DNA from 2 places in the Azospirillum sp. UENF 312511 genome. Region 1 is predicted to be linked to the other one. Evidence: riboswitches for the same ligand, from Rfam matches in the RefSeq annotation. Region 1 holds a riboswitch; the other holds the start of a gene.

What was found. Region 1 has a riboswitch for S-adenosylmethionine ahead of ACWPN7_RS16490 (homoserine O-succinyltransferase). Riboswitches for the same ligand answer to the same signal wherever they lie in the genome.
Region 2: another riboswitch for S-adenosylmethionine. It lies ahead of metZ (O-succinylhomoserine sulfhydrylase); the one in region 1 lies ahead of ACWPN7_RS16490 (homoserine O-succinyltransferase).

The regions. Positions count from the first base shown of each region.
Region 1 covers NZ_JBSNCG010000003.1:1,078,941-1,083,880, reverse strand. Annotated here, with positions in the region: gene ACWPN7_RS16500 (methyl-accepting chemotaxis protein) at 1-444, opposite strand, end outside; gene ACWPN7_RS16495 (hypothetical protein) at 1,198-1,677, shown strand; gene ACWPN7_RS16490 (homoserine O-succinyltransferase) at 1,664-2,611, opposite strand; SAM-I-IV-variant riboswitch at 2,661-2,765, opposite strand; gene ACWPN7_RS16485 (methyl-accepting chemotaxis protein) at 2,839-4,530, opposite strand; gene ACWPN7_RS16480 (AEC family transporter) at 4,786-4,940, opposite strand, start outside.
Region 2 covers NZ_JBSNCG010000003.1:1,398,415-1,403,354, forward strand. Annotated here, with positions in the region: gene ACWPN7_RS17945 (penicillin-binding protein activator) at 1-969, shown strand, start outside; gene ACWPN7_RS17950 (phasin family protein) at 1,058-1,573, opposite strand; gene metZ (O-succinylhomoserine sulfhydrylase) at 1,684-2,892, opposite strand; SAM riboswitch at 2,969-3,048, opposite strand; gene ACWPN7_RS17960 (STAS domain-containing protein) at 3,175-3,687, shown strand; gene ACWPN7_RS17965 (hypothetical protein) at 3,765-3,962, shown strand; gene mutS (DNA mismatch repair protein MutS) at 4,339-4,940, opposite strand, start outside.

The DNA.
Region 1 (4,940 bases):
ATCGCGGAACAGGGCGTTGGCGGCGGCGTTCTCGTTGCGCCGCGACAGGGCGGTGATTTGACGCTGCAGCGTCAGATACTGCGCCCATTGCTGCTCGAACTGGGTGAACAGAGCGCGCCCTTCGGCGGTGCGCAGCGTCGCCTCGTAGGTCCGGCGGGCGTTGGCGATGTTGGCTTCCATCTCGTCCATCCTCTTTTCCGCCGCGGCCATTTCCGGCTCGCTGGTGCTGAGGATGTGGGCGCTTTGCAGGATGCGGAAGTTCGACACCGCGTCGTTCACCGTGTTGACCTGCACGACCCGCGGCATCCAGAAGGTGGCGATTTCCGTCGAGCTGTCGTTCACCACCGACAGCCGGTTGATTCCAAGAGCGCCAATTCCAGCGAGAAGCAGGGATAGAAACGCAAAAACGGCGAAAGTCTTTGTTCTGACGCTGATGTCATTCATGGTTTGTTTTTCTCTTTTCTGTCGTGTCGGTGGTCGGCTTCCTCGCGCTTTCACCAAAGGAGCATTTTTGTATTTTTGTTTTTCTTCGTTGAAAACGATCAATTTTGCAATGAACCGGTTGCGGCAAAATCGTTCATTGTGTGACAGTGAGGAAATGCCGCACATGCTTCCGCACACCCGGCCGCATGGGTGAGCGGATGGGCAATGCAAAAACCTACATGTTCTGCGATAAGTTGAAGGATTGGTCGGTGGCCGAGGGGCGGCCATGCGGAGAGATTCGTGGGACGCTTCCGAAGACGTCGGTCCGGAAGAAACTGGCGTCCCATAATCATCATGGCCGCCGTGCTCCCGCGAGCGGTGAAGGAGACTTCGCTACTCTACCGGTGCAGAACCTGGACGCCCTTCAGGGGGGCACGGTTTCTAGTGTCGCGTGCGGGCCTTGGCCGGCGGCCCCGCGGAGCCTGGACCGAAGGCGGAATAAATGGAGCGCACACCGAGAATGGCCATGTCGTATCCATGCGTAAAAGTGCTGCGCACCGCGTATCCCAACGTTTCTTACACGATAATATGTATCGTCGCAACATGAGAAAGCGTGCAACCGACGATTGGCCCCGCCGTGCACGGGGCGCCGTGGGAAGCAAAGTCACCTTGGAAATGGGGGATTCCTCTCCGGGCTCGGGAGAAACCGGCATGGTGCAGCTTGGGGATCGGCTCAAGGTCGTGCGCGAATTTCTCGGTGAGACACAAAAAACAATGTCACGCCGGTTCTGCCTCGGGGAGAACACGTGGCAGTCGTACGAGTTGAACGGCAAGCTCCCGAAGGGAGAGACCCTGTCGGAACTGGCCGCCCTCGGCATTGACATGAACTGGCTGCTGACCGGCCGGGGCAGCATGCGGATGGCGGCCGGCCAGCCGGAGTCCGGCGACGGCGCGCTTGCGCTCTCGCCGCGGGAGTCCGGATCGGTGCTCGACCTCGCGCTGTTGAGCGAGGCGATTGCCCTCGTGGAGCAGGGGCTGGACGACCGGGGCCGGCGCCTGTCGTCCCGCGCCAAGGGCAATCTTGTGGCGGCCCTGTACGGTCTGGCGTTGGCGGGGGAGGACGGCGGCGGGAGCGGCTCCCGTCCGCCGCGCGCCAGCCCGTCCGCCGCGGCGCATCTGCTCTGGCTCGCCTTGCAGATGGACGACGCGGTGCGGCCGGTGGAGGAGGGTGACGGGGCGGTCAGGCCGCCGTGAGGACGGCTGACCCTTCTGCCGTGCCGATGCGGGCGAGATCGAAGGGCGTCGTCTGGTAGATCCGGTTGATCCAGTTCGCGAACAGCAGATGGGCGTGGCTCCGCCACTGGTTTTCGGGCGGGAGATTCGGGTCGTCGTCTGGGAAATAGCCGTGGGGAACCGGCGTGGCCGGGTCCTTGGCGACGTCCCGGACATACTCGTTGCGCAGGGTGTCGGTGTCGTACTCGACATGGTTGAACATGTGCAGCGACCGGCGGGCGGCGTCCTCCAGCAGGCAGGGGCCGGTCTCCGGGGAATCCAGGAGCACGCGCAGGCCGCTTCCGGAAGGGATGTCCTCCTCGCGCACCTCGGTCCAGCGCGAGACCGGAATGGGCACGCCGTCGGACAGGCCGCACAGATAGGGCGAGGCGGGGGCGCGGTTGCGGTGCCGGTACACGCCGGACGCCTTGCGCGGCAGAAGATGCTTCGGCACCCCGTGGAAATGATGAACGGCGGCCTGCGCCGCCCAGCAGATGTTCAGGCAGGAATGGACGTGGCTCTGCGTCCAGTCGAAGACCGAACACAACTCGTCCCAATAGGACACCTCCTCGAAGGGCATCGTCTCGACCGGGGCGCCGGTGACGATGAAACCGTCGAATTTCTCGCGGCGCGCGTCCTCCCACGACCGGTAGAAGGCGCTCATATGGTCGGCCGCGGTGTTGCGCGGCACATGGTTGGTGATCCGGATCAGCGACAGCTCGACCTGAAGCGGCGTGCTGCCGAGAAGGCGCGCGATCTGCGTCTCGGTCCGGATCTTGTCGGGCATCAGGTTGAGCAGGCCGAAGCGCAGGGGCCGGATGTCCTGCCGGATGGCGTCGGCCTCCTGCATGACCATGACGCCCTCGGCCTGGAGGGCGGTAAAGGCGGGAAGATCGTTGGGTATCTTGATGGGCATGACTCGTCCGGCTCCGCTGTCGGTGCATCGGTCGGAACAGACGTCATGGCGAACCCCGTTTGTTTGCCGGTCCGGCCACATCCCCCTTCGGGACGCCACCTTGCTCGGGAAAGCAGGTTGGCGTTGAGCGTCCGCTCAACTCTTGATGCGCGGTGCACATTATACGGGCAGCGGCGGCTTGGCAACAGCCGCGGGACCGCTGGTGGGCGGCCCCGGTCAGCCGATCCTTACGCCGCCTTGATGGCGACGAGGAAGTTCTCCACCTCGCTCTTCAGACGCATCGCTCCCTGGTTCAGGTCGCCGGAGGCCGACATCACCTGGGTCGCGGCGCTTCCGGTTTCGGTCGCGGCCTGCGACACGCGGCCAATGTTGCTGGTCACCTCCTGAGTGCTCTGCGCCGCCTGCTGGACGTTGCGGCTGATCTCCTGGGTTGCCGCACCCTGCTCCTCGATGGCGGCGGCGATGGAGGAGGAGATGTCGTTGATCGACGAGATGGTCGCCCCGATCCCGCGGATGGCGCCGACCGCCCCGCCGGTGGCCGCCTGGATGGCGCCGATCTGCTGGGCGATCTCCTCCGTCGCCTTGGAGGTCTGGTTGGCGAGGCTCTTGACCTCGCTCGCCACGACGGCGAAGCCCTTGCCGGCCTCGCCGGCGCGGGCCGCCTCGATGGTGGCGTTGAGCGCCAGCAGGTTGGTCTGGGCGGCGATGTTCTGGATCAGGTCAACCACGTCGCCGATGCGCTGGGCCGCTTCCGACAGCCCCTGCACGGTGGCGTTGGTGCGGTCGGCCTCGTCCACCGCCTTGCCGGCGATGCCGGCCGACTGCGACACCTGCTGGGAGATCTCGGTGATGGAGGCGGCCATCTCCTCCGACGCGGCGGCGACGGTCTGCACATTGGCGGAGGTCAGTTCGGCCGCGGACGCCGCGCTGCCGGCCTCGGCCCGCGTGTGCTCGGCGATGTCGGTCATGCTGCGGGCGGTGGTGTCGAGCTGCGACGCCGCGGCGCCCACGGTCTGCAGGACGCTGTGCACCGCGCCGTCGAAGTTGCGGATCAGCGAATCGATCCGCTCGGTGCGGCGGCGCTTGTTCTCCTCCTCGGCGGCCTGGGCGGCGGTCAGGCGCTCCGCCTCGATCAGGCCGTCCTTGAAGACTTGCACCGCCCGCGCCATGGCGCCGATCTCGTCCCGGCGGGCGCCGCCTTCCACCGCGACGCCGAGGTCGCGCTTGGCCAGACGGTCCATGATGGAGGTCAGGGCGATGATGGGCCGGGCGACCGACTTCGTCATGGCGATGCCGGCAAACAGGCAGAGGACCGCCACGAAGGCGATGGCGCCCAGAATCCAGCTCTGCGCCCCGACATAGGTGGCCCGCCCCCTGTCCGCCGCCTTCGTGGCGTTCTGGACGTTGGAGGCGGTCAGCTCGTTGATGAGCGCGGAGCATCCGTCGAACGCCTTGCGTGACTCCTCCCGGTAGATGCCGGTGGCCTTCTCGTTCTCGTTGGCCCGGGAGGAGGTAAGCAGCTTGCCTTGGCTGATCTTGAGATAGCTGTCCCAGGCCGCCTCCCAGCGCTTGAAGGTCTGGGTTTCCCAACCGGGTGCCAACAGCGGTTCATACTTCCGCCGGGCCTCCGCCAAGCGGTTAAGAACCGTGGTCATTTCCTTTTCAACCTCGGCCATTTCCGCGGGGTGGAGCGCCAGGATGTGGGACGCCTCCAGGATGCGGTAATCGTTGGCCGCACCGTCAATCTCTCCGATGGCGGTGACGCTGGGCAGCCAGTTGGAGCGGATTTCCTCAGCGGCGTGGTTGACGGTGCTCAGCCGGTCAACGGCGAACAGTCCCAGGGCGACCGACATCAGCAGGACACAGACGGTGGCGGCGACCACCTTGGTCCGGATGGTCATGGAACTCAGCATGGACATGGCGCGTATCTCTTTCCCCCGAAACGATGCGGCGGCGGTCGATTGTTATGAGTCTGAACGAAAGTATTTGGCAGTCCAGACGTCCATGCGTGGGGCGTTGGACTTGCCTGTGTCAAATGATGGAGCGGCAATTATTAAAAAATATGCAAAACCGGCGCGGCGTGTTCTGCGCGACACTTGTTCAATGATGTCTTTGTGTCAGGAAAGATGAGCAGCCGAAGAGGCGAGCACGACCGGGCGACCGCAAGCCAAGGTTCAGGCGGGTGGCGCGTAGGTGGCCAGCAGGACGGACAGGGTGACCACGCTGGCGATGGTGGACATCAGGATCGCGGCGGAGGTGCGCTCCACATAGATGCGGTACTGGCTGGCCACCACGAAGGTCAGGGCGCCGGTGGGCAGGCCGGCGAGGA
Region 2 (4,940 bases), 320 kb from region 1:
ATGCTGGAGTCGGCGCAGATGGCGCTGTTCGATCTGGCCGGCGACCGGTTCGAGCTGCTGCCCCGCGACACCAAGGGTACGCCCACCGGCGCCGCCGACGCGGCGCGGCAGGCCATCGCCGAGGGGGCGAGCCTGATCCTCGGCCCGCTGTTCGCCGCCGACGTGGCCGCGGTGAAGCCGGTCGCCCAGTCCGCGGGCGTGGACGTTCTGGCCTTCACCAACGACTGGACCCAGGCCGGCAACGGCACTTATGTGCTGGGCTTCGTGCCCGCCGATCAGGTCACCCGCGTGATCGGCTTCGCCCGCTCGCGCGGTGCGACGCGCTACGTCGCGCTGGCCCCGCGCACCGCCTACGGCGACGCCGTGGTCAACGCCGTGCAGGCGGCCTCGCGCCAGTTCGGCGGGCAGGTGGCGCAGGTGGAGCGCTACGACCCGGCGGTGACCGACCTCGCCCAGCCGGCGCGGCAGGTGACCCAGGCCGGCGTTCAGCCGCAGGCGGTCATGCTGGCCGAAGGCGGGCCGCGCGCCCAGGGTCTGGCGTCGGCGCTGTCCGCCAACGGGCTGAACACCCAGCAGGTCAAGCTGCTCGGCACCGGCCTGTGGGACGAGCCCGGCCTGGGCCAGGAACCCGCTCTGGCCGGCGCCTGGTTCGCCGCCCCGGCCCCGCAGAGCCGCGCCGACTTCGAGGCGCGTTTCGAAAGGACCTACGGGCGCAAGCCGCCGCGCATCGCCACCCTGTCCTACGACGCCACGGCCATCGCCGCGGTGCTGGCCAAGATGCCCGACGCGGCGGGCCGCTTCGACCGCGCGGCGCTGAACAACCCCAACGGCTTCGAAGGCATGGACGGCGTCTTCCGCCTGCGCGCGGACGGCGTCGTGGAACGCGGTCTGGCCGTTCTGGAGGTCACCCCGAGCGGCCCGCGCGTGATCGATCCCGCCCCGTCCAGCTTCGAAGTGCTGGGGCAGTGATCGCAAGGCGCTGAAGAGAGCGTTCAACCGCGGCGGCGCAAAGGCACGAAGGAGATCGTGTCTTGGGCCGTCGCGGTGAACCGCGAACTTAACCGTGCTGCTTCGCCAGACGGCGGGCGTTGGCGCGGACGGTGCGGTAGGCGGGAGTCATGCCGGCCTGGGTCAGGGCCGTGGCCGACTCGACCATGTAGAGCGCGGCGTGGATGCCGGCCTCGACCGTCTCGGTGACGGTGCGGCGTTGCAGTTCCATCAGGTCGACGGGGTTGCGGCACTGGCCGAGGCCGGTCACCATCACCATGGCGGCCTGAAGCTGGCCCTGCATCAGGGTCATCCAGGCCTGCTGCATTTCCCCGATGCCCTTGGCGACGGCGTGGGTGGCCTCCACCATCGCCTCCACCTTCTCGGAGCCCATGCGGACGAACTCCGGGTTGGCGAGGTCGATGGGGTTGTTCATCGCCGCCGCCATCATCGCGGTTCGGTAGCCGATCGTCTGGGCCGCCGCCACCCCCATCTCGCCCGTCTTGACGCCGGTCCGGGTCAGATCGCCCGCCACCGTCAGAAAGCGCTGCGTCGGTTCGCCGTTGCCGGCCTTGCGTCTCGCCATTCGCTCCACCTCACCAAAGGACCCGACCGGAGCAAAGGCCCCGGCCGGGCCAAAAAACTGTGACCCGGACGCCAACGCTGCACTGCAGCATTTGGTTCCGGGTCCAGTCTTTACAGGGAAGCGAGCGCGCGGTCGAGATCTTCAACGATGTCCTGGGCGTCCTCCAGCCCGACGGACAGGCGGAGCAGGTTCGGACGGATGTTCGCCGCCGCCTTCTCCTCGACCGTCAGCTTGGAGTGGGTGGTGGTGTCGGGGTGGGTGATCAGGCTCTTGGAGTCGCCCAGGTTGTTGGAGATCATCACCATCCGCAGGTCGTTCAGGGCGCGGAAGGCTTCCTCCTTGCCGCCCTTCAGGAAGATCGACAGCATGGTGCCGCCGCCGGTCATCTGGCTGCGGACGAGGTCGTGCTGCGGGTGGCTGGCCAGACCCGGATAGAGCACCCGCTCCACCTTCGCGTGGCCTTCCAGGAACTCCGCCACCGTCAGGGCCGCCGCGCTCTGCGCCGACACGCGCAGCTCCAGCGTCTCCAGCCCCTTCAGCAGCAGCCAGGCGTTGAAGGGCGAAATGGTCGGGCCGGTGTGGCGCAAATAGGGATGGATCACGTCCGACCCGTACTGCTTGTCGTTGGTCAGGATGATGCCGCCCAGACAGCGGCCCTGGCCGTCGATGTGCTTGGTCGCCGAATAGATGACGACGTCGGCCCCCATCTCGAACGGGCGCTGCAGCACCGGCGTGGCGAAGGCGTTGTCGACCACCACCTTGGCCCCGGCCTTATGGGCGAGAGCACTGACCGCGCGCAGGTCGACGACCTCCAGCCCCGGGTTGCTGGGCGTCTCCAGGAAGACGACCTTGGTCGGCTTGGCCAGCGCCTCTTCCCACTGGGACAGGTCGGTGCCGTCGACGAAGACCGCCTCGACCCCGAAGCGGGCCGACAGCTCCTTGATCACCCAGTAGCAGGAGATGAACAGCGAGCGGGGCGCCACGATGCGGTCGCCGGTGCGCAGGTTCGACCACAGGGCGCCGTGCACCGCGGCCATGCCGCTGGTCGTGGCGTAGGCCCAGGCCGCTCCCTCATACTCGCACAGCCGGTCCTCGAACATCGCCGTGGTCGGGTTGCGGAAGCGCGAATAGACGTGGCGGGAGCCGTCGTTGACGAAGGCGCTCTCCGCCTCCTCCGCCGAGCCGTAGACGAAGCCGGAGGTCTGGTAGAGCGCCTCGCAGGTCTCGTCGAAGGACGAGCGGCGGACGCCGCCATGGACCAGACGGGAGCGCGGGCGAAGCCCCGCGACGTTCGGATTGCGATGATCGGTGCGCGCCATGGCCGCTGTGTCTCCTGTGTCCGCCGGCGGGGCAGACCGGCACAACAAAAAACGCCCCGACCGATCGGGTCGAGGCGCGGACGCGGCTCGGACCTTTTTAGCGGGTTGTTTTACGTGGCCCGCAAGCCGGTCGACCAAATCACCACGTACCCCCGCTTGTAGGACCGCCGCGCCGCGGCGTCAAGGGACAAGGGGCCGTGACAAAAAGGGGGCACCCTGCGTCAACATCGCGCAGGACCGCAGGCCGCCGACCGCTTGCCCAGGGAAGGCCCGGACCGGATCATGGCCGCCGGACGTCAGGAAGGGGTGCGGACCGTGCAGTATCGCAAGGAGCAGGAGCGGCACTTCACCCGTCTGGTGTTCACCGGGCGCTTCACCAGCCAGGACGCCGGCCCGGTGCGGCAGGCCATCGCCGACGTGACGGGCGGGCCGGAGCGCCGCCACCTCCTCGATCTGACCGGGCTTGAGTTCATCGACAGCACGGGCGTCGGCCTGCTGCTGGTGATGAATGGGGAGGCCCTGTCGGCGGGCAAGGCCCTGTCGCTGCTCTGCGCCTCCGGGCAGGTGCGCAAGGTGGTCGACCTGACCCGCATCGCCATGATCATCCCGGTGCACGAGACGGTGACCGATTATATCGCCGCCAGCGTGCCCGAGGCCCTGCTGGCCGCCACCCATCCCTGCGCGCCGGGCGAGGACCCCATGGCCGTCGCCGCCCGCGCGCTGCACGCCAAGCCGGTCCTGCCGCCCGCGAGCGCCCCGCCGGACGCTTCCGACCGGGACGGCGCTTCCGGGTAAGGCGGCTCGCAGCGCGGGCGCGGGCTTCCCATCTGAAGCATCGGACAGAGTCCGTTCCGCGTTGGGGGAGGCACCGAATGGTTCATCTGCACAAGTCGCTGGAATCAGAAGCGTCCAAGGCCGCCGAGCGGGAGGGCCGCTCGCTCGACCAGTTCGTAAACGAGGCGGTGGAGGAGAAGCTGCGCCACGCGCAACGCCCCGCTTCCCAACGTCATGTCACCCCCATCCGCGACCGCGGCGCCCCGATGGACGAGGACGCCGTGGAACGGGCGTAGCGCTCATGGGATGACCTTGGGGATGGGATTGCGGCGGCTGTGGTTCAGCGCTATATTTCCCGTACCAGTGGTCAATAGACGACACCTCCGGTACCGCGCGCTCGGAAAGGCCAATGGCCGGAACGGCGTGCACACGAAAAGAGGGGCGGCGCTGCTACGCCGCCCCTCCGTCGTCTGGGTTACAGCACGGCGACGAGCAGCGCGAGGATCGCGACGACCGTCTGAATGACCGTGCAGATCACCAGCACCTTACCAGGGGTCAATAAACACACCCCCTTTCCGCCGCTTGGATGACAACGCCCCTTGCCCATGGCACGGGACGCTGCGGCGGCGGGTTTTCATACAACGGCGTGTATTTCTTCGCAAATATTCCCGTTTATGAGAGCAATCCCCGCAGACGATACAACTCGTCGAGCGCTTGCCGCGGCGTCAGGCTGTCCGGGTCGATGGACTTCAGCGCCTCCTCCACCCGCGACGGCTCGGGCGGGGCGGCGGGGGACGCCGCCGGGGCGGGCGGCGGTCGCTTCAGGGCGGCGCTGAACAGCGGCAGATCCTCGGCCAGACGGTGGATGGCGGCGTTCTGGTCGCCCGATTCCAGGATGGTCAGCACCTCCTCGGCGCGGCCCACCACGGCGCCGGGCAACCCGGCCAGCTTCGCCACATGGATGCCGTAGCTGCGGTCCGCCGCCCCCGCCGTCACCTCGTGCAGGAAGACCACGTCGCCTTGCCATTCCTTGATGCGCATGGTGTGGCAGGACAGGCCCGGCAGCTTGCCGGCCAGCATGGTCAGCTCGTGGTAGTGGGTGGCAAACAGCGCGCGGCAGCGGTTGACGTCGTGCAGATGCTCCACGCAGGCCCAGGCGATCGACAGGCCGTCGAAGGTTGCCGTGCCGCGCCCGATCTCGTCCAGAATGACCAGCGCGCGCTCGCCGGACTGGTTCAGGATGGCCGCCGTCTCCACCATCTCCACCATGAAGG